3 regions of the Alicyclobacillus fodiniaquatilis genome follow, and region 1 is predicted to be linked to each of the others. Evidence: riboswitches for the same ligand, from Rfam matches in the RefSeq annotation. Region 1 holds a riboswitch; each other region holds the start of a gene.

Region 1 (10,009 bases):
TCATACCTGCTTCGATTTCCCGTTCTGCTATAATCCATATATTGAGTGGCGGTGATGGTCGGCCAAGCATGGTTGAGCTTACTTAAGCCCTTTTGGAGCCAATAGTCCTTGACATGCTGGGGGATTTGTTCCCACATTTGGCGTTCATCGATGCTGGGAAACGGCCTGTACTCTTTTTGCGAAAGCAGTAACTTTCCGAGATGTTCGTTGGCGTAATGTTCGGATAACATCAATATCATCCTCTGCTGATTTTGTCCAAGGACATTGTGTCGACGAGTTTTAGGCATCGTACATATATGAAGTTTTTTGAAAGTGCTTTCATATGGCGCTGTCTGAACCCGTTCAATACAAAAGTGATTGACTCTGCTGGGAATTAGATTGTACTCCAAGTATTCCGAAACAGCTCCATCAATTTTATCATTAAAGATTGTGATGTGCTTATCAATTCAATGCTCCTTTGGCGCCGCTATCTTTTAGATACAGAAGGGGGTACATTATGAACAAGAAGAACGATGTCATTAGATGGGCAATTCAAGATGATGCACAAGCGCTTTCCGTGCTCAATGAAGCGTTTAATGGCGTCAAGATGCCTGTAACAGAAATCAGAAACAGCATAGATGGAAATCATGAATTGATTGCTGTAGCAGCGGTCGATGAAGAAGTGATTGGATTTGCCTGTGCTCAAAGTTATGCGTCGTTTTGTTACCGTGAACCTCAAGGAGAAATCACCGAAGTGTATGTGCGTGAAGGCGCGCGGAGACAAGGGGTGGCTACTGCACTGGTCTCTTTTTTGGAAGAAGGACTGCGCGGGCGCGGTGTGAACAGTATCAAAGTCCTCACGGGCAGAAACAACGATGCAGCCATCAAAACTTATGCAGGCGCAGGCTTTGCACAACAGAACGAGCTTGTGTTTCACAAAGCGTTTGAGCCTAAATGAGGGTCACTTTTTGTGAACATCTCTGTCGATCACGATTCGCATCAAAAATAGATGTATCATCTCGGCGACATGGGACACATTAAGCGCATAGGGAGGTTGATGTGCCGCAAAAACGAACCTGATTCGTAGCTGACGGAGCATCACACTAGCCTTAATGCAGAAGACGGTGAAAAACCGTCTTCTGCATTTTTATAGTCAAGCGCTCATCATCTTCCTCAAATCAACATCCGCATAAGTGCACTCACATCAATGGTTCGATCACGCCCGTATTTGTTTTGCCCATCAAATTCGCTGCTGCCACGACACCTTGCGCAGCGTCTGCGAGCGTCAAATTAAACTGGTCGTTTTGCAGCGACAGCAGGTTTAAGCCCAGCGCGATGGCATCTGCGGCAAAATCCGTCTTGTCAAATTGCCCGGCGTCTTGCGCTTGGAGATGAAACAGGGTTTTGCAAAATAAGCATTTTCTGCTCGGGTGTCAGGTTCTTCTGCGCATTCGTCCGAACGTATGTTTTCCTTTTCGTGTATTTGGCATATAATATTGATGCGAACATACGTTCTTGAATGAAGGATGATATGCAATCAGCAGTGACCTTGTTGGTTGGTCAAAATCCGCAGAGGATGCATCACGATGGTCGATGGAGGTGTTTGCTCTGACAAGAATCATTTATGGTCTTGTGGATATGCAGTCGTTTTTCGCCAGTTGTGAGGTTGCCAGTCGACCGGAGTACGCCAAACGGGAGGAGCTCGATAGCGAGACAGATCCGCTGCTTGCAGTGGCGGGAGATCCTGAACGGCGCAGTGGCATTGTCCTGGCGGCGACAGCTACAGCGAAGCAGCGCGGCGTCACCACGGCGATGACGCTGGGCGAGGCGTTGCGGCTAGTGCCCGATTTGGTTGTGGTTCGGCCACAGATGGGATTTTATCTGCATGTGAGCACATGCATTCAAGCCATTGTCCAACAGTATTTTCCGCTTCAAGAACAATTCTCTATCGATGAATCTTTTTTTGCATTCCCTTATCCGTCTGTGTTGTTTCCTGATCCAGTAGGCGCAGCGCAGAATTTACGCCAAAAAATCTGGGATATGTTCAAAATTCGCTGTCGGATCGGGCTGGCGGACAATAAGTGGCTCGCCAAAATGGCCAACAAATTGGCGAAGTCAAATCCCGATGGAATTGTATGGTTGCAAAAAGAGGACATATCCAGGCGAATTCATCCCTTGCCAGTTGAAGAGATGTGGGGCGTACGCAAACGCGCGAAAGTTCTTCGCGAAACGTTTCATTGCGACACCATCGGAGATGTCGCGAGTGTGCCCGTTGGTTCGTTGAAACAGCAATTTGGCGTATGGGGTGACGTGATTTGGCGTTGGGCGAACGGCCAGGACCACAGTCCAATCAATCCGAACTCAACTGAAGCGCCACATAAAGGCTATTCGCACCGCACAACTTTGCCAAGAGATTTTGACACGAAAGCGGACATTGCCGTTGTCATGCTCGAATTGCTGGATGAGGTGTGCTATCGCGTCAGGCGAGCGGGGCAAAAGGGCAGACGTGTTGGTCTCGCTTTGACATACGGCGGTTTTTCGGGCGGCTTCTACCGCGCGAAGACTTTGGATTTCTGTTCAAATCAACCGGTGGATCTCTATCCTGTTTTGCTGTCGTTGTTGGATAAGTGGTGGCATGGCGAGCCCGTCCGGGCGGTCAGCATTTCCTTGGATATGTTGCAGAAATCGGAAAGTATTCAACTGTCGCTGATAGAGGACAGAGGCAAGCGTGATGTGCTTGCTAGAACAATAGATGACATCCATGACACATACGGTGAAACAAGCCTGTTTCGCGCCGTCAGTTTGACAAATGCCGGTCAATTGCTGGATAGAAGCCAAAAAATCGGTGGGCATTCCAAAGGAGACATGTAAGCAGAATCGGGATCGGGCATCAATCAGCCTGTCTCTTCGTTCAACGAATTGTGCGGATGAGTAGGTGAACCCCTGTATCTGTCAAGATATGATAGGATTTTACTCAATACTTTGACAGTTTGAAGGGGGATAAACTCCATGACACTTACAGTCCATGATGTGTCGATCCGACATTACACAGAAGCAGATATAGACAGCATTGTGGCAATGATCAACGGCGACCCATTTCATCTGAAGAACGAAGTGACTGTTCAAGCGTTCAAACATGGTTTGGATGAGCCGGGTGAAAGAATTCGTGACAATACATTTGTCGTCGAGCGCGAGCACGCCATCGTTGGCTATTTTTCGCTCTGCTTCGTTGAAGCCAATACACGCATCAACGTGTATTGCTACGGCACAGTGGACCGCAGTTGGCGAAGGCGTGGCATAGGGACAGCCATATTCGCCTTTATATTCGACCACCTTAAAGCAATCGCGCAACAAGAAGCCAGAACCATTCGTTTCATTCATCGCGCGGACACACGGATTGCCGGTGAGACTACACTGGGCACCAACTTTGGCATGCAGGAGAAAAATATCATGGAAGTGCGCTGTCGACGAGACATTGAACTGTCACAGGCTTACAACTTGCCTCCAGGATACAAATTTCGGCCGCCAGTTCTAGCGGATGCCAACGACTGGGCCGATGTGTACAATGATGCATTCGATGGCCACAAACAGGCGGAGAGTGTCATCCATGAGTTTAAGGGAACCGATTTTTCTCCGAATTTATATATCCTATGCAATGATAAAGCAGGACAGGCAGTTGGTCTACTCTGTGCGACGCAAAGCGGTACCCAGGCTCGAATCGCATCCATCGCCGTCCGCCGCGATGCCCAAGGACTCGGCATTGGAAAGGCGCTCTTGTCAGAGATCATCAACAGATTGCATGGCGTCGGCGTCCGTGATATTCGTTTAAGCGTAGACAGCCAAAAAACTGCAGCGAAGTCGTTGTACAGTAAATTTGGCTTTCAAGAGGAATATCAGCGGATCAACTATGTGACGACATTTTTGCCTTAGACCCGTTATGTGTTGTAGGGAAGAGATGGCATCGTGATTCATGTAGTCCTCAATAACTAAAATACGATTGGAGCGCTGAACCGCATGGCTGCAGCTTCACCCAAACTGCCTTTAAGCGATGAAGAAAGAACCAAATTGAGCGATACGCTGCGCTGTATTGTTCATCATGCGAATCATCCTGATAGTGAAAAAAGTTGGTTTGCTTTCACTGAAGAGCGAAAGCGATATCGCCAACAATTCGGATATCCAGATACGCGGCCCAGTCGCGCATGGCATGAAGTGTGAAACAGATGATACCTAGGTAGGAGGGGTGTACATGCCCTATATTCAGGTAAAAGATTTAGAACTTTTTTATGAACAAATGGGTACTGGCGAACCCATTCTTTTTTTACATAGCGCCTATTCCAGAGGGATACTCGCTTTTTCATGCCAGTTACTCGATTTTAGCAACCAGTATACATGTTTTCTACCGGATTTCAGAGGGCATGGCAGAACAAGGTGCAATCGGCTTGAGTGGAGTACCCCACAGCTTGCCGACGATATCATCGGCTTTATGGATCAACTGGATATGCCGAGAGCACACCTCGTTGGCTACAGCTTGGGTGCTGGCGTCGCGCTTCAGTGTGCGGTAAAAAGCCCAGCCAGAATTGCAACTTTGACGACCATCGGTCACAGTGGATTTGTCGATCCCGCTGGCGCGGATGAATTTGAACCGGAAACACTGGTGCAAAACGGGTGTCATGAGATGATTCAACAGATGATAGAAAGGCACGCAGAGGCGCATAAAGGGGACTGGCAAACATTTATGCGGCAAAGTGCCAGAGATTGGCGCTTGTATCCTCAGCTGACGGAAGACCAAATTCAGCGTATCTGTTGCCCATCCTTGTTTATCGCCGGGGAAAATGACCAGTTTGCTCCAGAGGCTCGGTTGCAGCATTTAAGTTCACTTGTGAATGGCTCCAGTTATCTGGTTGTGCCAGGATGCAGTCATCGCCCTCATATGTTGCGGGAAAATCCGACGTATGTAAATGATGCCATCCTCGAATTCCTTCGATCCCATCCGCTTCGATAAACATGAAATGTGCATAGTTTTCTGTCTTGATAATCAATTGCGTAGGTGAATCAGACTTTGGAGCGGACGGAGGAATCGCATTGAGAAGTGAACAAGAAATGATGCGCACGTTGTTAGATTTTGCAATGAACGATAATAGAATCCGATTGGCAACTTTGGAGGGATCGCGTACAAACAAGAATATTCCCCAGGATACATTCCAAGATTATGATATCTCTTACTTTGTAACAGATATGGATTCTTTCAAGGAAAGTGATCAATGGCTCGAAGTTTTTGGGCATCGTCTGATAATGCAAAAACCAGAGGATATGGAACTTTTTCCGCCGGAATTAGGCAATTGGTTTTCGTATTTAATGATTTTTGACGATGGGAATAAGGTGGATTTAACACTCATTCCGCTCAACGAGGTGGAGGACTATTTTGCCAATAGCGATGGTTTGGTTAAGGTCCTGTTGGATAAGGACAAGCTCATCAAGCATGAAGTGATCGCAGATGATCGTCAATATTGGATCAAAAAGCCAACTGCAAGCGCATTTGATGATTGTTGCAATGAGTTCTGGATGGTTTCGACTTACGTGGTAAAAGGACTGGCGAGAAAAGAAATCCTTTTTGCGATTGACCATTTAAATGGGATTGCGCGACCGAATTTGTTGAGAATGATGGCTTGGCAAATCGGGGCGGAACGAGGATACACCTTCAGTGTGGGCAAGAACTATAAATTTATAAACCATTACCTGCCGTATGAAGATTGGGAGGCGTTGCTGTCAACTTACGCGGAAAATGGGTATCAAGAGATGTGGCAGTCTTTATTCACTTGTTATGCGTTATTTAGAAAATATGCAAAGATTGTGGCAGAAGGCCTTGGATGTTCGTATCCAGATTACGATGAAGCCATCACGAAGTATACGGAAAACATCTATAATAGACTGGTGTAAAATGGTGCTCCTTTCATGCATATCGATGAATTGAGCTGATAAATCAAGTTTTGCGTTCGCTACCGAGAAGCGTCTCTGTGAGCACTTTGTATGTTTTGAAGGTATAAATCAACAGTACAACAAACCCGCTTACCAATTGGCAAGCGGGTTTTTGATTGTGAATGATTTCCACCGAAGTAGCGTGGTGTGCTGGAACTGATATTACGCAGTAGGTCCGCCGGTGCCGTAAGCGCCGCTGCCGCCACCGGAACCATAAGAACCACCATCGCCACCACCGAAACTGAAGTAACCGCCGCCATCGCCACCGCTTGGATCTTGTGAACCAAACGGATCTTCACCACTACCGTCATTTGAACCTGTGCTTCCACTGCTGCTCGAATTGGTGCCTGTGGTTTTTGGACTTTGTTCTTCTGTAATTTTAACAGTAAGCGTCATTTTTTTGCTGCCGCGATAAATCGTCAATTTCGCTTCATCGCCAGGCTTTGTTTTGAACAATGCAGTGCGCAGATCCGCCATATCCTGAACGGTTTGGCCGTTGAAGCCGATGATGACGTCTCCTTGCTTCAGACCAGCCGATTTGGCGTCAGAAGATGTGGCAGATTGCACGTATACACCGTAATCGACCGGGACATTTGGCAGATATCCCTGCGGAATTTCAGACATATCATAGCCTTCTATACCGAGTGCCGGGTGTGTTGCATGTCCGGTTCTCATCAGTTCAGAAGCGATTTGTTCAACCTCATTGGAAGGAATCGCGAAGCCCATTCCCTCAAAGTCTTGTTCGACAATTTTACTGCTGTTGATGCCAATCATCTGCCCTTTGATGTTGAGCAAGGGACCGCCGCTGTTGCCTGGGTTGATGGCTGCGTCCGTCTGGATGACGGATTGATAATCCAATGTTTCGTCAGAAGTCGGTTCTTCGACAGGCATCGTGCGAGAAGGAGAACTGACGATGCCCGATGTCACCGTGTCTGCAAAATCAATGCCCATTGGTGTGCCGATGGCGATGGCTGGGTCACCAGCTTGAATATCATCTGAATTGGCAAATTGAATCGGTTGCACCGATTTAAAATTCTTAATGGGAACGGTGAGCACCGCTAAATCTGTATAGGGATCCGTGCCGATGACTTTTGCCTGCACCTGTTTACCTGATTGCAGGACGACAGCAGCTTTGGTGCCACCTTGAACAACGTGATTGTTTGTCACGATATAAGCGTATTTTGAATCCTTGTCAAAAAATACACCAGAACCGATATCCGATTCTTCTGTCTGTGATTGCTCATCAAAAGGGCTACTGGACGTTGTATAGTTTTCAACCGCAACCACATCAGGTTCCGCTGTCTTTACGGCTTGTGTGATGCCGTCGCTGACGTTCACACTTACATTCGTGGCTGGTACTGAACTCGCGCTAGATGTGCTAGATGTAGCTAAGCTGTCTGTGGCATTTCCACGCAGAATGGGCGACACGGCCAGTGTGGCGCCAGAACCAACGAGTGCGGAAAGCACGACAACGCCAAGCAACTGTAAGGTTCCCTGTTTTTTGGGGCGTTGATCTTCAGATTTTGATTTGTAAAAACCCATCGTCACTCGCTCCTTGTTGCTAGTTTCTTTACATAATTCATTTTAGATGAGCGTTTTTCAAAAACGCTTCAAAATTAAACAACTTGAACATCAGGCGACCAGTTGCGATGCTTCGGACAGTGATTTTCAAGGGCTGTCGACGCATTGCGCGTGGCGGTCTAATGTTGATGTCTTCACTATGCACCACAAAGATTGAAGGAGTATCGAAAATCGAAATTTGTTTTTTTATGGAATGTATTTCTACAAATTGAGGCTTTATCGGCGTAGATAAGCCTTGGTATCATATCTGTGCAGAACTGGCCAAAACTCCAAATGATTGGAGTGCGGGGGACTTTTTTTGATAGGTAGAGAAATTGTGCCAATCTTGGGGTGAAGCGCTTTGCGCAGGGTTGTACCTCAATCCGAACCCGACAACTAACCTCGTAGGCGAATAAGGGAGGAAGTTTAGTTTGCGTTTCAGTTATAAGAAGACAGTTGTTTCCACAATCGTGTTCGGTGCGACCCTGTTGTCCTTGCCGACAGCCGCTTTTGCCGCAACAACGGGTGGATCGAACAGTACATATGTTGTTCAAGGCAACGATACCTTTTGGACAATATCGAAGCAACTGCAAGTTCCTTTAAACCAACTGTTGGCAGCAAACCCCTCTGTCAATCCTCTCAATTTATATCCAGGATTGACGATTAAACTTCCTGCGACAACTTCTACACAGAACACCGTCATGAATGCGTCGAGTGACAATCAGCTCAGCTATTCAAAAGAAATTCAGTGTGTCGCAACGGCTTATACGTCGGCTGCGTCGGAAAACGGCTGGGGTGCAGTCGATTACTTCGGCAATTCGCTGCAACTAGGCACAGTCGCTGTCGATCCTTCCGTGATTCCGTTGGGCTCCAAGTTATATATCACAGGGTACACTTATAACGGGCTGCCTGTGGGCGGCATGATTGCGCATGCGACAGATGAAGGCAGTGCAATCAAAGGGAAACGCGTCGATATTTACATTCCCACAAGTCAAAGCGCAGCGAGTAAGTTTGGCATGCAAAATGTAAAAGTATACATTCTCAAGTAAGGGCGGTTGATGTGCGGCAAAAACGAAAACATTTTTGCGTGAATGCCAGTTGAACATCAACAAATCTTATAGCGAAAAGACGGCGTATGCCGTCTTTTCGTGTTTTGGCGCGTAATTGCAACACAGTTTATCGCAAGATGATTCAAAGCGATTTGGCCAAACAGCAATCGATAAACGCCGATGTGGCTTTGGAAGGCGGCAGGTCTTTCATGTGAATGATGCCAATGTTTCGCGGCGGGATAGCGGGGACAGTTTTCAACTCAAACAGTGTGGCGTTGTCCATATCTCGCATGGCGAATTCTTTGATCACAGTGGCAACGCCGAAATTCTGTTTGGCGAATTCGGCAATCAAATCAATGCTGCCCAGTTCTATCTCTGGAGACACCGTGATGCCCACACTTGTCAGAAATGTCTGGATGTAGTGTCTGGTATTGCTCCCTTCCTCCAGCATGATCAATGGGTATGCTTTAATCTTTTCCAAGGCCATCTCGGTCTTTGTCAAATGCCGCAATTTTTCTCCCACAACGAAGCAATCTTGAATAGGCAGGACTTTGGTCGTCAATAGCTCCGGTTCTTCCACCGGCAAAAAGACCAAGCCGACATCGGCCTTGCCACCGAGAATAGATTGTACGGTCTCCCGTGTGGGGCGATTTGTCACATGAATTTTGATCTGCGGGAATTCGCGAGTAAAACGGCTTAGGTGAGGTAACAAAAAATGTCTGCACAAGGTTTCACTGGCCACGATATGCACTTCGCCGCTACGCATTTTCACAGCTTCAGCCAATTTTTGTTCACCGAGAAAAATGAAGTTGTACGCTTGTTCGATATACTGAATCAAAAGCGCCCCTTCATGCGTCAGATTGACGCCTTTGGGCGTGCGGACAAACAGCTTGGTTCCCAGCTTCTCTTCGAGATTTTTCAGCGCATGGCTGACCGCGGGTTGGGTGATATACAATTTTTCGGCAGCTTTCGAGAGGCTGCCTGAGCGGGCGACGGTGAAAAAGATCTTATATAAGTCGAGACTTGGCATATCAAATCTCCTTATATCCAATATCAAAAATATTCATTTTATTCATAGCTCGCTTTCTATTATGCTCCAAAGTGTGCAGGCATTCCATCTAAAACCGGGAAATACAAGCCAGATCGATACGAGATCGTGAGGGGGTCGTATGCTTGTTCAAAAAACATGCAAAGTTGTTCGCTCCTTCGTTTGGGTTCAATGCCGACGAGTTAAATGGTCGTCTGGCGGCAGGTCAATACTACCTGGATATGTTCAATTGTCGGCGTCTGGTTCATTATCTTGCTTTGGGAAAGCCCGTCGGACTGCGAGGGGAGCCGGGGATTGGCAAATCGGAATTGCCGGAACGCATGGCCGCGTTGCTGGGCGCGCAGTTGATTGATATCGAATGTCACAGTCAGTTGGAGGCGTCGGATATCGGGGTCTC
Region 2 (10,009 bases), on a different contig from region 1:
TAGGTGAAAAATGCACATAAAATTCTCAATATGAATCGAGCTGGACAAACCCAGTTCAATTGGGCGTGTTCGATTCTGCAACGTGATTCTTGATGTCCCATTCTATACTCAAGTCAATGCCTGTTTGGCGATTTTTGTAATACCGCCGTCCGGATTCGAAAACGCGACTTCTGATTTCTGCATTGTTTGGATTTTCTTGTAGTTGTTTTAACAAAACGAAATAATCATTGTTCAATTTTTGATTGTTTTTATAGTATGAATAGGCGGCAAAACACATCACCCCAATGATGATGACAGAAATGGCCCAAAATACAAACTGCAAAAGCAAGTGCAACAACAATCTTCACCTCTTTGAACATATAAAACAAGTATCGCTCTGAATCCTATATCTTAATCGGGTGAAATGCAAGGGCAAACGAGGTCGCTACAGTGGCGATTTCTTGAAGAGTGCAAGAAGGGATAAAGCACCCCCCACGAGCTTGAGGGGGCGTTTTTATGCTTAGTACATCCGTTTGACAGCGGAAAGATGTTTATACCAATATGAACCAGGTGCCACACTGAGATAGCCTACTTTGCCGAGCCCACCGCCACATTGAATCATTTCATTGTTGCCGATGTAGATCCCACTATGACCACCATCATCAAAACTCAATAAATCGCCGGGCTGCATCTTTGAAATCGCGACTTTGGTGCCCACGGATGTGTATTGGGTCTTCGACGCAGTTGAAAACAGATAGCCAAGTGCATGATGGTAGACATACTCTACGAAATTGGAGCAATCAAAACCTGTTTGGCCGCGGTCCTCGTTGTGATCCAGCTCATAAGGTGTGCCTAGTTTGCTTTTGGCGACTTTGAGGATTGCGTTAAATTTGGCAGTTGAGGTTGCGTTGACCGATGCGATTGGCGTAATGGAAGGATCCAGTGAAATGCCAGGAGGAAGTTGCACAGATGAGGATTCCGCCTGCGCTGTATAGTATGTATTCGAGGTGATATAGCCTACTTTGCCACTCGGATCTTTCACATGCCACCAGTATTTGTTGCTGCCCGATTCAAGTGTGAGTTGTGTGCCGATTCGTTCAAGTTTAAGCTTGGTGGAACCAGTCTTGGGTGCGGAGATCAGATAAGCATTGTGAAGCACTGTAACGGCAGATTTCGTCGTGGATGCCATAGCAATGGGCGCACCGAGCGAAGCGAGTGTTGAGATGGACACTAAACCAGCGATAAGCGTTTTGCGATGCAAATTAATTTCCTCCTTTTTGCCTCCGAGGTTAGTTGACGGGTTTGGGCAGGAGTTGCCCTTGTGCGAAACACGTTCACCCCTATATGAGGATATCCCCCGTACCTGTTGTCCAGGATTCGGCTTTGGTTTCGTTATGATGGCTAGATTACCATGGAAATGAGCTAGGGTAATTATAATAATGATGGTTTTGATGTATGATTATGGTGGGTTGTGAAGGTCAGATGTAGTTGCAATCAGTGTATTTTTGCATGGTTTCATGTGCTGTCTGATTGCGGTGTAGAAATGACTGATGTATGGTGATCTGTATGTGAAAAATGGCGCGTATCGATTGCGCGGTGTATGACAGATATGGGGGATCCGGCGTGAATTTGCAGTTCAAACCAGGCCAAACTTTTGCGGAGTTTATGTCATTGAATCTGGATATGTTTCACAAGGAAATGATGCTTCAGTCTACTAAAGGACTGGAGTACCTGCAAAACCGCGATACAAATATGGCTGCAGTCTATGATGTGATCGACGAATTATTAGATTTGCTGTTGCAAGCGAAAATAGACGATTTAGTTTTACTAGGAGAGCGTATTGGTTATAATATTGCGAAAAACGGACATCCAATTCCGTTGATAATGGAATTCACGGAAGGGTTTCGCAAATGCCTCTGGGATTTTCAATATGTGTATCATCAACACGTGGAAGTCGACGTGGAGGATATTTTTGCTTTTCAACGCGATTTGGCTCATGGTTTAGATAGGTTTCTAAATCATTATTTTATCAGTTACACGCGCTACAACGAGGAAAAAATGAATGCTCAGCGCGAGATCATCGAGGATTTGAGTGTTCCTGTGATTCCGCTTACGGAGACGAGATCCATCTTGCCGTTGGTGGGTATGATCGATACACACCGGGCCAAGACCATTCAAGAAAAGACGCTCACGCAAATTGCAAATCTGAAAATTGAACACATCATTATTGATGTGTCTGGTGTCCCTTATATGGATACAGCGGTCGTGGGTCATCTATTCCACATTATTGAAGGTATCAATCTGCTCGGTTGCCGGGCGACCATCACAGGTATTCGCCCTGGCATTGCCAATACGCTCATTTCATTGGGGATCGATATTTCTGACAAGGTGGAGACAAAGTCAACATTGCAACAGGTGCTCAAGCAGTACATGATATAAAGTGGCAGGGCATTTGAAGTGAAGAGATGGACAGCCCATCCCATCTGGCTGAAGGAGGATTTTTTGTGCAGGAAGAACTGACAAATGTGGTGAAAGCGCACCGAAAAGCTGAATATCCTGTCAGCTCGCTGTTTTTGAATCGTTGGTCACCACGCTCATTCGCTGATCGTAAAGTTCGTGATGAAGATTTGTACGCAGTACTTGAAGCTGCTTGCTGGGCGCCATCAGCATCGAATGAACAACCGTGGCGCTTTATTGTGGCGAAGAGCGATGAAGATTTGAAACGTTTTGACCAGTTTATTGCTCCAGGCAACCAATTGTGGACGAGGCGTGCGCCTGTACTTGTTTTGTTTGTCTCGGCTACTTTAAATCAGAAGGGGCAAGCAAATAGATTTCATGCTTTTGACACAGGGGCTGCTTGGGCAAATTTTGCGTTGCAGGCAAATCAACTCGGATTGGTCACCCATGCCATGGGGGGATTTGATAAGGAGATGGCACGTAAACTCCTACATATTCCGGATGAATTTGAAGTTCAAGCGCTTGTCGCCATTGGTTATCAAGGCGAAAAGGATGCGCTTCCAGAGCAGTTGCAAGCAAGAGAACTGCCTAATGGACGCAAACCAGTGAGCGAGCGCATGTTTGAAGGCACGATGAATGTTTAATCCTGTATGGAACAAAGAATGATATCAGGTTATCCTTCAGTACACTTGTTTGACAGCACACCCTGATTTCAATTAAATTAAAGATGTATATACACATGTTTTTACTGAGCGCGAAAGTGAGATTGGGGAAAGCTCAGGAGTGGAGAATCAACATGAAGCCGTGTCTGCAGAAAGTCATGTAGAGCACGGCTTTCATTTTTAACTGCTTTATATGAGCGTGCTTCGCAAATTTGTTTTTATCTATTTCGTATCTTTAAGAGAAAAAAACTTGAGCCCTTGATATTTCCACAAGTCAAGGGCTTTTTTTTCGATAGCCAAAAGTTGCAGTTGGCTCAGCTGCATGGAGACATATTCGTTCATTTCATGTCGCCTCCTTGTGTTAAGAGCATCTTAACCTTTTCTTGATGGCGCGAAATCAGCCGGAGGTCTGAGTTTTGTTACGTCTTTTGGGTTAGAAGACATAGGGAGGATGGATCACGTGAAGGTGTACACTCATCATTTTTACATGCAGGTGGAGGAGGACCACCATCAAAAAACAATTGAGCAATCGTGTGAAATGATAGTTGCATTTTAAGATCAAAGCATGTATACTCATAAACGTTGACAGTACTTTTGGTGTGTTTGAGAGAACAGACAACTGTTTGAATTTGATATCGATGTCTACCTGAAAACATTGATGTGTGTAATTTGATATGTGTTGAATGTAAATAAGACATGCGGTCATGGCGGAATTGGCAGACGCGCAAGATTCAGGTTCTTGTGGGGGCAACCCCGTGGAGGTTCAAGTCCTCTTGACCGCACCAATTGAGGTTGAAGCGCTACTCTTGAGTAATCGAGAGTAGCGCTTTTTTCATCTAATTGTCTTTGTGTGCTTTTTAGTCCAAGGTGTTTCAAGCGATAATTTTAACCTTGATTTTGGCCGTGCAGGCGCATTTCAAGGCGTTTTTTCATGACGTGAAAAGTTACATTCGTGACGGCTACAGCCACAGTGAGCAGCACAAGCATGAGTACCATTTATCTTCATCCTCACATTCCAATTTTGTCATCTCATTGATGAGGAACCGCTATATTTGGCCCAGAGTTCGGGCGTCCATTCATTCCCTGCTGATGATCATATCGTGATCGTACTCCTGTTATCTACAAAAAACATTGAAATGAAGCGGGTAATCATCCTGCCACACAAATTTTACTTTCTGGGAACAGCTCGTCAAAGTCAGTGCTGGATGTCGTGGGTACATGCCAATGTCGAGTGGAGTTGGTTGGTTGTCCGTTTTCTTTGTACGGGTACCTGCATTCATTAATTGTGAAAGTGAGGTGGTTCGCATGAGTCGTAAGGGACAGCTCCAAGGGCAACTGCAAGGTCAGCTTCAGGGGCAACTCCAGGGGCAGGGGCAAAAGCAAGCTGCCAAGGTCAATGATCGAATCAATCTCTATGTAACAGTGATTGTCAAAAACAATGACAGAGTGATTTCCTCATCTCGCAGTAAAGCAAAATCCAAAGCTAAAGCAAATGCAAAGATACGGATTTTATAATATGGCAGTTGTGCGATATGGTTTGGCCGCCGTCTAGGCGGCCCCTTTGGTTTCGACGCGGAAAAAGCAGAGATTGAACGGTCATCCTGACGTGGGTTTGCCACTTGTTCCGGTAAAGCATCGCAGGTGAGAGCAACGGAATATACATAACCACTGGTGCGTAAAGCGTCAACGTTCGGAGGAAGATGGAACTGCACTACGCATGGCAGTCTAAGGAATCTAGTGTAAGTGCCAATGTCATTGTGCATGATGGGGGAGTTGAGCCCATGCTAGAGCCAGGAGATTTGATTTTTGTACGAGGAACGCTGCTTAATCCAATTGATGACGCCATCAAAGAGGGTGAACATCTCCTCGACAAAACCGCTTTTAAAAGCAACTATGTGCATGTTGCGGTTTATATCTGCGGGAACACGGTCATGGAAGCGCGAGGTTTTAGAAAGTCTGGCCCTGGGAATATCGACGATTACACGGGGCAATACGATATCGGTCACATTGCGATGACGGACGAGCAGTGTGTCAAGTTTCTTGTTGCGCTTCATGATGAGGACAATCTTCCTTACGACTGGCTGGGAATCTGGTGGCTGATTGTCATGATGCTCACGGGGTATGATCGCAAATATAGGGAGCGTCGCCGGCGATATTGCAGCAAATATGTTGGTTGGGCGCTGCGGCAGGCAGGCATTGTCGTGAATGACAATACGCCGGAGGAACTGGCGGAGAGCAAGCCGGTCATCCGCATTGAGAACATCACGAGGGGATGATGCCAAGCCATATCACGACTGCAAGCCACTAGTCAAATCTATCCCCGTGCCATGAAGGCTTTTGATAAAGTGTTCGTCACACTACACGCTGATGATCACCTGTATGAATGATTTTCCATAAATGTGTCATCATATATTTTTATCAGAACGGTTTTGCAATGGCACGGTCGCCAAAATATACAAGTGGGGACGATTTGGATGTCATTTTTTAAGCGCCTAGCTGTGATCAAACGAAAGTGGATATTGATGTGCATTTGCGCGAGTACGTTTCCTTTTATCACAGGTTGCTGGGATCGGTTAGAAATTGAGGACAGAGGCACCATTCTTGGCATGGCCATCGACCCGGTTGGCGGCGAGGAGAGATCAGAAGGGATCACAGGCCCCCATGCAAAAAGTGATTTATCTGGTTATCGGTTGACTGTACAAATTGCGATACCAGGCCGCATTCCGTTAGGACCTGGTGAAAGTAGTTCAGGGGGAGTCGCACAACGGCCTGTTTGGGTCGTCAGCACGACGGGGAGGACCATGGATGATGCGATGAACAAGCTGCAACAGCAGCTTGCTGACAAAATATTTTTAGGACATTTGCGTATCATCACTGTAAATCAAAAAATTGCAAGGTCAGTCGGCATGCGTGATATTCAGGATTTTCTGCGCAGAAATGCGGAAATCAGGCGGCTTTGCTGGTTGCTCGTATCTTTTGGAGACGCGAGTAATGCAATGAATGCTGCGCCTAAATTGGAACGGGTGCCAACGTTGTATTTGGTGAGCACCATGGAACATGCAGTCGCACTTGGAAAAATGCCGAATATCTTTTTGGGGAATTATTGGAGTCAGCTATCAGACAAAGGTGCAGATCCGGTTTTGCCCTTTGTCAGGGTAATCGGACCAGAAGGAGATCAAATTGAAACAGAAGGTCTTGCTGTCTTTCAAAAAGACCGTATGGTCGGTACACTCGATCCGATTGAAACGGCTGAATACATGGAGATTCGAAATGACCAGAAAGCAGGTTATGCGGCAGCGTATCCCATGCCAGGAGATCCACAGCACAGCGTGATGCTCAAAGCGCTCTCTCGCAGAACAAAGATCAGATGTAGAATGATAAATGGTCAGCCATCATTCGAAGCGTACACCATTATTCCATCTAGAATTGAAGAAAAGACTGGCAGGGGGTCACTTGATAAAGTTGGGGTGCTTGATCAAATTGCCGATGAAGGGTCAAGAATACTGACAGACGGCCAAATGAAAGTTGTGAAAAAATTACAGAAACTTCATACTGATCCATTTGGGTTCGGTGAAATCGTTCGCGGACAATTCCCGGGGTATTGGGCAAAGGAATTGAGTTCATCGCATGAAAAATGGGTGGACCAGTTCACCAAAACGCCGTTTCACGCTCATGTGAAAGTGTACATCGAACGTGAAGGAATGTCGGCGAAATAGAGGAATCCGATTGGGCTCAAGCGCGATGTAACTTGCATTTCATCTATATTGTCGAAAAGGCTTGGCATCGAAGAATGTAATGTTTTTTGTGACTGGTGTTACCTCTCTGAAGTGATGTCAAGCAGCGTTGTTCCAAAAGCAATTCGGGCGAATAATCGCGAATATCTCTTTAGAAACACGTACTAAGGTCGCTTGATGTAGGACGTATGCACAGAAAATGGACGAATGACTAGGGCATACGTCAATATTCGCTCATATATTTGGTGTATCAAGTGAAAGGGGCGAATAGCTGATATGACCGAACAACATGGTGGATATAAGCATCCAAGTGAAAAAGGAAAAGGTATGCCTAAGCAAGCGTATCATCAGGAATCTGCGTCTGCGCCAGATTTAGATGAATCTGGTTGGGATCCCGATGAGGAGTCGGAAGCAAGTCCGTATGGACCAATCAATGTACAGATACAGCCAAAGATTGCTTTCACTCCCTATGAGGCGGGGATGAGCAAGACCATTAAGAAAACCAAGAAAGTGAAAAAGTCGTATCATCCAGCATATGTTGCTTCACACCCTAAACCGCATCCTATGCACAAATGTCCACCGATTATGTGTGATCCGCAGTATATTGTGAGGGATTGCTATATCCCGCGCGAAGTGCCAGTCATTCATCCAATTGTGAATGTCAACCGACATGTCATCGTCAATGTACCCAGACACTATTATCAACCAATGACCAAAAATGAGGTCGTTGATCCTGGATGCCCTGGCACTGGCAGCCATCACCCTGGGAAACATGGACCAGGTTACGGCTATTAATTGGGTCAGCAAGTACTTGCCGCTTACGGAGACATGTAAAAGTCCATCAGATTGAATGATGAAAGGAATATATCTGGTGTTTGGCAAATGCTCAAACACCAGATATATTCCGGGTTTGATTTGGATAGAAGACTTTTTCACATGACCCGTAGGGCGGGTCTTTGTTACATAAGCATGCGGACACAGGCAGTGTTCATATGATAGATACAGGCGGTATGGGCGAAATCAGCATGAGAACCGCGCGAACTTCGCCCTATCTTATCATCTGTGTAGTATGGATTTATCATCAACCTTGATTTGGACCATTTAGACGCATTTCCAAACGCTTTCTCATCGTGCGGAAGATCACGTTCATTGCTACGATCACAGCTATCGTCACGAGTACAATCATAAGTGTCATTTGTGCTTTCCCTCGCATTTCAAATTTAGTAGTTCCATTTTGCAGTATAGCCAGCGCGAAGTCAGTCGAAACGTGCGGATAAAAGACAATATACATATTTGTCATTGCCGGATTCGACAAACACGTCGTTGCGATTGTGACCGAACGTGACAATCGTCTTGTGGTCGTCAAAATAAAAAGTCCCATACATCAGAAGATGATGGGGACAAGCGGGGGACTTCAAGTGACTACCAGTAGTACCTGTGTCCATGAAATGAATACCCGTTTTGATAGATATCTACGTCTGCATAGTGATGCATATAAGTTTGACGCTCCAGGTTTTGCAGTCTTTGTTCGAACATATTTAATCTCTGTTCGTGTTCATCTAGTCGTTCATGGTCAGTGGGCGCGTGTTGTCGCTGTCGCTGGTGCTGCGCTTGATACATGAGATATGGGTAGTATGCTTGCTTGGTGATTTGTGGGTGATATGGATAATACGTCATTTGCAGTGGTTGCGGCCGATGTTTTTTCAAACTGTCTTCCCTCCTCAACTGGGTATTATCCTACGCCTAACGTATGATAAGAAGAGGAGGGCTGCACTGACCGAATGCCCATTTGTCTAGGACATAGGGAGAGTCACTTCCAGATTTTATCCATGCCTTTTGCTTGCATGGCGCTTGTGATGACTTCATCAGACGCAAAGTTGCCGCGCGCCTTCACGGCCGCTGCAACTGCGCCTTCAACCAACGGCGCGTCGACGATATGAACGCGCTGTCGAATGGCGTCTGGCATGAGATCCAAAGCCATCTCTGTGTTCATCAAGGCGCTGCCGAGATCGAAAAAAACAAGCACGTCGGTGTCCGTAGGGCACGCCTGAATTTTTTCCATGATGTAGGTGGCGTCTGTGCCGATGTCTTCACCGAACCCTGCTGCACTTTCTAGATGGACATCTTGGCCGACGAGTTGTCTGAGTAAATCGACAAGGCCTTGACCAATTTTTGCGCTGTGCGAAACGATTACAATGCTAACTTGGGCCATGGTTTGCGTTCGACACCTCCGATTGTGGCATCCACCAATTCTTCAAACAAAACGGCGCTGGAGATACTGCCTGGATCACAATGTCCGGCGCTGCGCTCACCGAGATATGCCGCTCTGCCCTTTTTGGCGATGCGCTGTTTGGTCGCCAAAGCAGCAGTGTCAGCTGTTTCGACGATAGCTTGCAAGGTTGTGGTTTCGCGAACATTTTGTAGTGTTTGGTTGACGGGGTGCCACACGTCGATCATCGTCTTGTCACCGACATCTGCTTTTCCGCGGGTTTGTAGTCCTTCCAGCGCAGCGGCGATGCCGGCGGCGAAATTGGTGGCATCCACTGACGTCATCCCTTTCCATGCTGTCGCAAAGCGCATGAAAACGGTTGCGTAAAGCGGGCCAGAAGCACCACCAACACTGCCGAGTAGCGCCATGCCCACAGTGTTGCAAGCACCTCCGACATCAGTTGCAGGTTTTGCCGCCAGTTGCTCTGCCGCCGCTTTAAAACCGCGTGCCATGTTTGTGCCGTGATCGCCATCGCCAATGTTGTTGTCCAGCGTGTTCAAGGTTTCCTGTAAATCGGCCAAGCGGCGGGCGTAATTGGCGATGAATGTGGCAAAAGTCTCTGTTGTCAACAATGTTTGGCCCTCCTTTAACTTTTCCACGCGGGCGTATTTGCGGGCGCGTCAAGCAGGCGTTTTAGCTCTTCATCCAATTTCAGAATAGAGATGGAGAAGCCGGCCATTTCGAGCGAGGTCATGAATTCGCCAACGAACGTCTTGTGGACATCGAGATTTCGCGCTGTGAGAAGCGCACGAAGCCGACGGTTGGCGATGTACAACTCACTTTGCGGTGTGGCGCCGAGTCCGTTTAACAGAACAGCGACTTTGTCCCCGGATGCCAGTCCTGCGCTGGCCCAGATGTGTTCGAAAAGCGTATCGACAATCTCACTGGCCGCGCGCAATGGCTCTCGG
Region 3 (10,009 bases), on a different contig from region 1:
AGCTGCAAGAATCGGCTTAAAAGTATACTGCTTAGCCAATTTGGGATTAAGTGTTTTTAGAGTTTGGGACAGATAGTTGGTAGTAGCGTCATTTCCCCATGTCAAAACTGTGAGGGTTGTCTTAGCTCCTGAATTGGATGTAACCGTTTTAGAAGAGGTTACATTCGAAGACTGTTTAGACGAATTTCCAGAAGAACTAGTTCCACACGCGCTCAATCCAACAATGGCTCCCATTGCCACAAAGCTACATGCATACACTGACATTTTTGGGCTCTTCAACATTACTCCTCCGTCCATGTTTTTATGAATAATTAGATAAATAAAGAGAGAATAAATCGAGGACCTTCTCCACTCGAAGTGTCTCAACAAATGGAATCTTATATTAACTTGGACACTCATTAAAGCATGTATTAGTGCTTTTCTTTACGATATATGAGACAAACGATTAATCAGTTATAAGCTTCACTTACCGACTGTTTTTTGCAATTGATTGCGACCTTTATGTTGGACGATACAAAGAACAATAACATCTCTACCAATTCTATCCCCTCCGAGAATCGCTCCACCGTATGTCATATCTTTGTGGTCAACACATCAGCACTCTTCATCTTATTTCCATGCTAGGATTTCTTATGGCCCTTGAGTACTGTAACCCGAGGAAATGTTCGCGGTGTATTGCCACGTGCTACAACTGGGAAACCTTTCTTTATCGAGAACGGTACTCACAGATTTGGGGTAATTAGTGTTTACTAAAAATCAGTGCACCTCATACTGAAAAAACATAGATAAAATATAATCTGCATCCATCCCGGGGCACTTAAATAGATGGTATGGAGATTTGTAAGCTTCACTTCAAAACTTCGCCCTGGTACCAACGCATCATCGCTCTGTATTTCTACCAATATCGGAATCAAACTTAAACTTTTCCCGTCTTTTAATTTCACAATGATTGTGAGGAACTTGTTGATATAGTTTTCCTTCCTTTCTATTGGATCGATTGATCAATGATTTGCTGCCATTCGAACTTCCGATTATGATGCGCTCGATATCTCTAGAAGTAACTTTCGACATCCAGTCTGGTTTGCTTGTACTGTGAGGTTTAACAATTGTGATCGATTGGTTATCTGTTGGAGATTTTGTGCCAGTTGGTGAGCAAGCATCTAATGAAATCGTGGCGAATAACAAACGGTATTCTCGGACATCGTGATGCAACGCAATCCAGTCCTTAAGTTATTGGCACCTGTGTGGTTTGAGGGGATCCAACAAAATTTGACTAAAAAATTTCATAATTACCCCCAGCAATCTATTTCGTCTATCGAATCTTATAGCATAACCGCCAAATTCCACATCGGAAACGGGGGAACCACTTGTGGGGTGAATCATGGCGCAACCATGTAGGGCATCCTTTCAGCCCGAACCCGTCAGCTAACCTCGTAGGCGAATTTGAAAGGAGACGGATATATGCAAACGCAAGAATGGATCGATTTGTATCATGGAAGCGAGTCGGTAGATGCGCAACTTCTCTATGACGCGGACACCAAGTTACGTCGCGCCAATCGTGCAGAGCGGTATTTTCCGTCAAATGGCAAGCGTTTATCGAAATATTACGCCCCTCCGCGCAAAACGGCGCAGGAGGTGGACTGATGAATGGTTGGATTCATCGTCGCAACGGCTTGTATCGGTACCGTTTACACCCTGTTCGTCATACAGGCGCTCAATGCCGCAAAAGAAAACACACAAAGATTGAATCGTTGATCAACATTGAGATGCTGATACACTAGACTTTTCCGCAGTGCCGTAAAACTTTATAACGCATAAGCTTAGTTCCGAAAGGAAGCGGAGGAACCATTCCATTGGGGTGAATCCAGTCTTTGACTGGTAGGGAATCTCTTATCCCGAATCCGACAGCTAACTTCGTCAGCTTTAAGAGAGGCGTATATTTGCCCTTCACCCCAGCCAACTCCGCTCCCCCGCAGGAACACCTGCGGGGTTTTTGTCGTACACCATCTCGATTCTAGATAGTTGGGAGGAGAGAATATGTATAGACGTATACTTGTACCGGTTGACGATGCAGAGACGATGGATGTCATTATGCACGAGGTTTTCCAAATGTGTGAGGAAAATAAAAACCGTGTCATTACGCTTTTCCACGTTCTCCGTCCTGTCAACAGTCTCGGCGTGGGAACAGGGTATGTAGTCAATTCAAGCGACGTTCAAGCGGACCTAGAACAAGAAGGGTATCAGATTCTGGAGCAAGCCCGCAAACGATTATTTACAGTAGGCGTTGAACCGAAGCTGGTTTTAAAATGGGGAGACCCCGCACATGAAATCAGTCAGTATGCAGAGCATGAAAAAATCGACTTAATTGTCGTCGGAAACAAAGACAAAGGCCTGCTAGAGAAACTACTCAGTAGTAGTGTAAGCCAAAAAGTTGTACAAGAAGCATCAACCCACGTTCTTGTTGTGAAATAAAAAAGTACACGAGGTGATTGGTATGATGAAAATGGAGGAAGTGCATGAACAATTGAAGCAATGGGGCGAACTCATCATTACGACGGACGCCGGGGATACATATGAGATTCACCTCGGCGATACCGAATTTGACGGTGAAAACCGCGTGATCCGATTCACCACGCCAGATGCAAAAATCTTTATTGCTGGCGATACCATTGAGAGCGTAAAAATGCACTTTAGTCATAAAGTGATGGAGTAGAAACGCTCCATGAGGAGCCTGATGTAGATATAGATGAAGCGAGAATTTGTATCATTCTAAAGCCGTCCTGCCAAAGGACGGTTTTTCGTTTTACACACCTAATCCTGTCTATCCGGCGCTATTCCCGCCAAGGGAATCCGTCTGGATTGCGCGCAGCGCGCTCCGAGACCAGTTGCGGATCATGACCGTTCACTTGGTCCAAAAAGGGGAAATCATCCGGTGTAACAGCCAGTTTAGCGAGTGGTTTGACTGCAACTGCGCTGGCCCACTGTGTGCTTTCAATCGCTAGACCATTGTATGGCTCCATAATTTGTTGTTCAAACGTATCGCGTGGAAGAAGATAAATCATCCCATTCTGCCAAGGACCTTGTGCGAATGCCGCTTGGTTCACCGAGAAATAGTAATATGTTTCCGCAGCGTGCCCGTCCCCTGAACGCACATGAAAACAAGCATTGACCAGTGAAGTGACAACATCCCGGTTGACAATGGCAAAATACATCGGCCATAAGCCGTCAGATGCCGCATAAATCGCACAACGGTTGCCAAATTCATCGACATCATTCGACTGGCGTGGTTCAAATTCCGCAATTGCCGCGTTCGCGGATCCGTGTAGCAAGAGGTTTTTCTTTTCTGCTAGATAACAAAGAAACTGCCACTTCGGCGCCGTCAGTGTGTAATTGATTTCCGCCGCGCCGTCTTGCGCCATCATGTCATAGTAGATCCGCTCAAAATCGGCAGTGTTTTCATCATTTTGGGCTGGCCTCGTCATATAATAGCCGGGTATTTGCATAGATTTGACCCTCTCTTTTCGGGAGGTACTTAATTTTGATTTCATCATACGCCTTTCGCACTCATCTGAAATCAGTCTTCAGCCTGAGCTGAGTGTAGCTTTCCCCTTTCGCACTACGGCGTCACTTTGTAACTATCATATTCCCGCATCGAGACGGCCATCTGCAACGCATTCATCATTGAGGAAGCGTCACACACGTAAAATGTATTGCCAAACACCCAGCCGATTTGTGTGACAGGATTGCCCGTCAGATTGGGATCCACCAAAATGTGTCCTTCTGTCGGCGGTAGCGCGTTGGTCTTTAGGAAATCATCCAGTTGCTTTGCTGTATTGTTGAGATCGAGCGAAGGCGCGCCAAACACATCAATCGTCCAATCGCCCTCCTGCCACTCAATGACATCCTGCGGCAGTTGGTAGTTCGACGGACTGCCCATATCGTATTCTTTGCCGGTTCTATATTGCTTCATGAAGCCATTCACGGTCCCCGCGCTTTGAATCTTTTTGACCGAGAACTCTGTATTAAAATCACTTTGCGCCTTTGCATTGCTGGAATAATAAGTGGCGCCAAACGTGCCGATAGCTGCAGATGCGGGCAATTGGTCAAGGCTCGCATCATTCAAAGGCACGGCGGTCGATGTGGAAAACAGGCTGATGCTGTAATCCCAATCAGATGCGTACGCTTTGACTCCCACGAATTGGGCGTTTGGCTGAAATGTAGGCTCGGTAGGCGCGAACAGCGCAGGCATCTTCGTCCCCTGCTTGACCGCATTCATCGCCGTCACGATGTAATCTGCAAACTGAAGCCCATTTGTCTGCGGAGTCCCTGTACCCCCTGAATGATTTGTCGTTTGATTGGCCGTTGTTGAATTGCCCCCGCCAGCAGGCGCAGACGAATTGGTCACATCGCTTTTGTTCGATCCGCCCGATGTATTTTCCTGTGTCTGTCCAGTCGCATGATTGGTCTGCTTGCCAGACGAGTGGTTAGATGGCACGGAAGGCGAGGAAGGCGCACAGCCAGCCAACGCGCACACGGTGACAAGCGACGAAAAAAGCGCGAAAATAAGACGGTTCATTGCGCTGCACCTCACTCTCCAGGCGAATATGCCCTTGATGATAGATTTACAAAGATGTGAATGTATAAAACAGCGTCCCGCTCAAAATCATTCTGCCATGACCATACACATCATGGCGATCACGCCACAATGTCACTGCCAACCTCATTCGATATTTGCTCACTGCCGAGGTTTTGCCTATGTTAACATCATTCAACACGATATGTGAATGACCTCTTTGCTTTATATTCATCATTATGGGAAAAGGCGTATGCACGATTGCATTTCACTTGAACGAGAGTAAAATACATGACATCATTCATGTTGTTGAGGGAGGGTGCAATATTGGATCGAACAGAAGAGAACATAGACCCCAAGCAGGCGCTCAATGAGATTCGGCGACTTGAACACAAGGTGCGAACCGAAAGTCGATGGGCTGGATGGCTGTGGTTGATTGTCGGATTTTCAACCGCCGTATTTGGCGTATTTGCCCCACCCATCACACACGGTTGGCAGGAGTATGTCGTGACCATCGGCTTTCCTATCCTAGGGTTTGTCGCGTTGGTCTACGCTTTACAGCAACAAGTGATTAGTCGGGCACAGCAGCATCTCGAATATCCTGTCACCTGGGTGTTTTGTGGATTGGTGCTGGTGAATGTCATGTTTCGCATGATAGCGGATCCGACGCATCTGTCCGCTTTGGTCATCATCTTGGGGACATTGCCAGTATTGCCGTGCTGCTACGGCACTTGGCGGGTGTGGCGCGCATGAACGTTCCAAGAACACATCTTCGCCACCAATTGGACGAAGTGATTCATGTACCAGTCCGGCTGTCCATCATGGCGGCACTGGCCCCCGCAGAACGGGTTGATTTTCGGTTTTTACGCGAGGAACTGGAGGTCAGTGACTCACTTTTGTCAAAACACCTAAGTGTACTTGAAACAGCAGGATACGTAGAAGTGATTAAAGGATACGTGGGCAAACGACCAAGGACGTGGCTTTCCATTACAGAAGTCGGGCGAAAAGCGTTCAGGAATTACGTAGACGTCTTGCAGCAGATTGTGAACACGACACCGAGAACGTCAGAGTGAGCGTCGCGGTGAAACGCCTGTCCACAAACAATCGCGCAGATGACGAGAGAAACAAGGCGCCTCTTCTCTCGTCATTCATTGCTATTTTTCAAATCACAAAGCCGAACGGCAAGGGTCGAAATCCGTAGATGCCGCCGTAGGGAATGAACATGCCAGGGTAGGGGAAGAACTGAGCGGATTGAATGTCCGCATCATCCGTTTGCGGCCGATAGCTTCCGTCCGTAAATTCATCTCCCCTCGTTTTTTGCCCGCTGGCGAGACTTGTCGCATTTGTGATGATCACGCCGTCATGAAGCGCCCTGTGCAAAATCCCGTGGTGCAGTCCATAGACGGAGTGGCACTCTACCCATCTGCCCACATGTACCCGCAGCGTCTCCTTTGAAAATGTGTATGTCGCCATCCATTTTGCCTCCCGCGTATCAGTATCTGCCTATACGATACGCACAGCACGGCGTTTGTTCCTGGACGTTTATCCCGGGAGGGCAAAGAGAAAATGGCGAATGCCCAAGTTTCACAGTACTTTTTGGGCATATGGAATCTTGCAAATCAAGTATGCCACCATGAAGCTTGTGGCGACACTCAACGGTGCAACAATCAGGAACTTCACAAACTCCGGGACAGGTTTCAGATAGACCGAGCAGTACGACAAACACCGGAATGGAGAGTATCGCAATCCACTTCCAAATCCTTGTGAGTTGAAAAGGGATCTGTTCAAGCCAGTGATTTCGAAACGCCACAACCCCCCATGATCATCATGAGAATATAGAGTGGAAAGTAGCCAAGCTGAAGTTCCAGTGGCCCCGTGCCGGTCGGGTACTTTAGACGCACTGCAAATGCGATGAGGCCAAAGATGATGGCCGTCACAAATAGTATTTTCCCATTTGGAAATGCCCGATTGCTCGCATCCACTTGGCGTCGACACGCAGATTATCCAGATAATTCAATCTCTTCAACAGAGGAGCCCTCCTTTGAAAATGAGTGCGTTACCTGTTGGCGAAGGCTGATCTCAGGCACTTTTTGTTGACGACCACGACGATGCCGAGCAGGAACAACCCGCAGATACCCTGTTCGATCTTCATCCACAGCGGAAAGGTGCCTGGAAGCGCGACGATCACCACAACGGCCACCAACATGATCGCGGAAACGAGACGCAGCCGTAGATACGCACGACTGCGGCCACGAGCCATCTGGTAGGCAAAGAAGGTCGTTAGACACGCACTGGCGACAACAATCGTTCCGCGGATCCAGACCGCAGGGGTCACGATTGCAGTGTTATTACGCAACAAAATAATGGCCACGAAGGTAAGCACACTGGTGCCAAGATAGCATAGGGCGAACACCTTTACTCTGTGGAACGCCATCCGACTACGAGGATGATTCAGCTGTCTTTCGTCTAAAATTTGAGTGTTCATGATATCGTCCTTTCTTTTCAATCTCGACATCGCTCGGTGTTGATTCAGCGAACTGGACACGATGGAGATATGACCGATGTCCTCTCCCCTGCGGCAGTTTGCTGTCTGCGACGTATTGAAGTATAGCTGGCACGCTCCGCCCAAAGCTTGTGCCACCTGTCACGGATCGCTGGCCTATTTCTGGCCTACAAGACCTATGGCTCAGGTCATAGGTCTTGTAGGCCACACCCATGACTCCCAACACTGTTGCATGGGAAGACAAGTGAGCTATACTACGGAAAAACAAGTGCATTTCTCAAGGTCGGTGGGTATACAATGACAGGAAAGCAAGAACAGATTATCGATACGCGGCCACTGTCATTAGTATGGTTAATTCGTGTGGCCCCCTATTGTGTTGGCGGAGTTGGATACCTGTTCGGTCTCTTTTTGGAACGACACACGCTGGTTAACTTTCTTCTGCTTACGGGGCTCTATGGTGCCTGGCTCTTGATTTATCACACTGGTAAAAACCGCGCCCATCCCTCATGGGTACTTGCCTTATCCTGTCTGGCTTGCGCAGCGCTATTCATCCCCACTACGAGCAACAATGTGTACTGGCTACCCATCCTGCCGACCATGACCGCTTGTGTGACCACGTCAGCTAAACCACGACTACTTGGTCTACTCACGTCAGGTATTCTTTGGCTGAGTACAAGCATCGCGTTTATCCTTATAACCAGGCAGTTGGATCCCGGCGCCCAGGTAATCATCCTGGTCTCCTTTAGCTGCAACTGTGGATTGACGGCGACCGTCAACAGACTCATGGTGGCCCATACACAACTGCAGGAATATAGCGCTCAAATTGAAGAACTCTCGATCATCCGTGAGCGCAATCGGATTGCCCGTGATATTCACGATACGCTTGGCCACGCACTGACTTTGCTAGCAGTCCAGCTCGAAACAGCAATGCAGCTCGAAATGCGCGGTGATCCCCGTCTGCACGAAGAATTGCTGGCGGCACGACGTGTGGCAAAAGACTGTCTGACAGAAGTCCGTCATTCCGTCGAGGCGCTCCGCCCCGAAGAGGCCTCCGCGAGTCCGTTGCAAGAGCAATTGCGTGGGCTGGTGATGGAATTTGAAACGACCTGTCCTCAAACGACAATCACGCTAGATATGGACGAGGCAACACACCCTTTGCATCCAGAAGTGAGCTTGACGCTGTACCGCTGCGCGCAGGAGGCGCTGACAAATATTCGAAAACATGCGAAAGCAACGAAGGTACTGCTACGTCTCACGACGAGCGGTGGACAGAAGGACCAGGTGGAACTGACCGTGCTAGATAACGGACGAGGTTGCCCATCCGTAAATGAGCACGGACCGTCTGGCTTCGGATTGCTGGGCATGGGTGAACGGGTCGCACTCCTTGATGGGACACTGCGGGCTGGTCCTGAACCCAAGAACGGCTGGCGTATAGAAGTGGTCCTCCCACGAAAGACTCGGTCACAAACTGATGTCATTGCCATGAGGGCACGTAAAACGAGGAGGTAGGTCTAACCATGGGAGAGCGTATCCGCGTTGTCATTGTAGATGACCAGGAGCTGCTACGGGAGGGCTTTCGCAAACTGATCGAGCTGGAGCCGCATTTAGAGGTGGTTGGTATGGCAGGGGACGGAGAGGAAGCGCTGGCCACCGTCGAACTACTCCAAAATCAGCAGACAGCCCCCGATGTTGTGCTGATGGATGTACGCATGCCGCGTATGGATGGCATTGCGGCGACGCTTGCCTTTAAAGAGCGCTGGCCCGAAATTCGCATTGTTATCCTGACGACCTTTGACGATCGAGAACTGATCCAGGCTGGTCTGCAAGCTGGGGCACTGGGTTATGTACTTAAAGATATCACGGCTGAGCAGCTCTCCACGACCATTCGGGTGGTTGCACAAGGTCAGGTCCTCCTACATCCAAACGTCGCAAGCAAGGTCATTGCCTCTTTTTCTTCTTCAACCACCGAGTCTACATTGAAGGCACCTGCCGCCCCTACACTCATTGACGAGAGCAAGGGTGCGTTAACTGAACGGGAACGGGAGATCCTGGCCATGCTGGCGAGCGGGGCATCCAATCGCGAGATCAGTGAGGCGCTCTACATTGCAGGAGGTACCGTCAAGAACCACGTCAGTAACATCCTCGGCAAGCTAGGTGTACGTGATCGGACACAGGCAGCCTTGAAAGCAAAAGAACTCGGTCTGCTGTAACGAAGCCCACTCCCCAAAAGGACAATCAATACTGTAAAACGCTTCAGTAAGTGTTCACTCATACTCTGGGCCAAATCCCATATGGGCTGGCCCGAAAGCGTGATCGAACGTTAAATCGTCGCCCTGGCTATCGGGACTCGACGGATTAGGTGTCGTCTCCAAAATAGGAAGCCCCATTACGCTCCGAACGGTCGCGCTCCAGATTGATCGGCTCCCCGAGAACGACCTGACCCAATTGCAAGAAATGGCGGGCCAATGCCGGAATTTCTTTACCGTGTAGTGTGTTCAAGCCAATCCCCTTGACCCAAGCCTCGGAGAGGGCAGTGTCGGAACGAATCCCCGCAAAGAACTCGAGCGGTGTCAACCTCCGCACGCTGCCAAACATATCGAGCGCATACAGCTTGCCGAAATTGATGCGAGCCGGACCCAAAATTTGAGATTGTAAATAGAATTGCAACGCTTCCACGCGCTCCGCCGCGAGCATCTTGTCGACTTTGTCAGCCATCTCATGGTAGGTGCTAGTAGCATAAGTGAAGGCCGCCCATGCTTGGTCGGTAGCCGAGAGACGCTGGGAACGAGTGGGGCGCATCATTTCGGTTTTTAGTGCTTCGGCCAGCGTATAGTAGCCAGTGATCCCGTCAAAGATTGGTCGAGGCAAGACCTTTCTTGACATCCATTCATCGAAGGGGGCTGGTACGGTCACCATGTCGACCGACGCCGTCG

What was found. Region 1 has a riboswitch for cyclic di-AMP ahead of ACFSB2_RS24535 (3D domain-containing protein). Riboswitches for the same ligand answer to the same signal wherever they lie in the genome.
Region 2: it holds a riboswitch for cyclic di-AMP, as region 1 does, so the genes downstream of both, ACFSB2_RS26070 (NlpC/P60 family protein) here and ACFSB2_RS24535 (3D domain-containing protein) in region 1, are expected to answer to the same signal.
Region 3: it holds a riboswitch for cyclic di-AMP, as region 1 does, so the genes downstream of both, ACFSB2_RS13640 (universal stress protein) here and ACFSB2_RS24535 (3D domain-containing protein) in region 1, are expected to answer to the same signal.

What each region holds. Positions count from the first base shown of each region.
Region 1 covers NZ_JBHUCX010000099.1:157,662-167,670, forward strand. Annotated here, with positions in the region: gene ACFSB2_RS24495 (heparinase II/III domain-containing protein) at 1-230, opposite strand, end outside; gene ACFSB2_RS24500 (GNAT family N-acetyltransferase) at 497-937, shown strand; gene ACFSB2_RS24505 (DNA polymerase IV) at 1,573-2,850, shown strand; gene ACFSB2_RS24510 (GNAT family N-acetyltransferase) at 2,989-3,909, shown strand; gene ACFSB2_RS24515 (helix-hairpin-helix domain-containing protein) at 3,994-4,194, shown strand; gene ACFSB2_RS24520 (alpha/beta fold hydrolase) at 4,226-4,981, shown strand; gene ant(6) (aminoglycoside 6-adenylyltransferase) at 5,062-5,916, shown strand; gene ACFSB2_RS24530 (S1C family serine protease) at 6,118-7,497, opposite strand; cyclic di-AMP (ydaO/yuaA leader) riboswitch at 7,786-7,941, shown strand; gene ACFSB2_RS24535 (3D domain-containing protein) at 7,947-8,564, shown strand; gene ACFSB2_RS24540 (LysR family transcriptional regulator) at 8,707-9,594, opposite strand; gene ACFSB2_RS24545 (AAA family ATPase) at 9,738-10,009, shown strand, end outside.
Region 2 covers NZ_JBHUCX010000101.1:3,682-13,690, forward strand. Annotated here, with positions in the region: gene ACFSB2_RS26065 (hypothetical protein) at 56-337, opposite strand; gene ACFSB2_RS26070 (NlpC/P60 family protein) at 500-1,240, opposite strand; cyclic di-AMP (ydaO/yuaA leader) riboswitch at 1,243-1,372, opposite strand; gene ACFSB2_RS26075 (STAS domain-containing protein) at 1,603-2,418, shown strand; gene ACFSB2_RS26080 (nitroreductase family protein) at 2,484-3,080, shown strand; tRNA gene ACFSB2_RS26085 (tRNA-Leu) at 3,797-3,883, shown strand; gene ACFSB2_RS26090 (hypothetical protein) at 4,404-4,613, shown strand; gene ACFSB2_RS26095 (hypothetical protein) at 4,880-5,374, shown strand; gene ACFSB2_RS26100 (Ger(x)C family spore germination protein) at 5,573-6,814, shown strand; gene ACFSB2_RS26105 (hypothetical protein) at 7,109-7,627, shown strand; gene ACFSB2_RS26110 (hypothetical protein) at 8,255-8,539, opposite strand; gene dhaM (dihydroxyacetone kinase phosphoryl donor subunit DhaM) at 8,643-9,044, opposite strand; gene dhaL (dihydroxyacetone kinase subunit DhaL) at 9,023-9,673, opposite strand; gene dhaK (dihydroxyacetone kinase subunit DhaK) at 9,688-10,009, opposite strand, start outside.
Region 3 covers NZ_JBHUCX010000035.1:81,194-91,202, forward strand. Annotated here, with positions in the region: gene ACFSB2_RS13630 (ABC transporter substrate-binding protein) at 1-279, opposite strand, end outside; cyclic di-AMP (ydaO/yuaA leader) riboswitch at 1,325-1,455, shown strand; gene ACFSB2_RS13635 (hypothetical protein) at 1,462-1,644, shown strand; cyclic di-AMP (ydaO/yuaA leader) riboswitch at 1,808-1,937, shown strand; gene ACFSB2_RS13640 (universal stress protein) at 2,038-2,472, shown strand; gene ACFSB2_RS13645 (hypothetical protein) at 2,495-2,713, shown strand; gene ACFSB2_RS13650 (hypothetical protein) at 2,832-3,503, opposite strand; gene ACFSB2_RS13655 (hypothetical protein) at 3,617-4,576, opposite strand; gene ACFSB2_RS13660 (hypothetical protein) at 4,901-5,326, shown strand; gene ACFSB2_RS13665 (winged helix-turn-helix domain-containing protein) at 5,323-5,646, shown strand; gene ACFSB2_RS13670 (hypothetical protein) at 5,735-6,046, opposite strand; gene ACFSB2_RS13675 (hypothetical protein) at 6,358-6,510, opposite strand; gene ACFSB2_RS13680 (hypothetical protein) at 6,630-7,202, opposite strand; gene ACFSB2_RS13685 (sensor histidine kinase) at 7,374-8,585, shown strand; gene ACFSB2_RS13690 (response regulator transcription factor) at 8,594-9,286, shown strand; gene ACFSB2_RS13695 (nucleotidyltransferase domain-containing protein) at 9,432-10,009, opposite strand, start outside.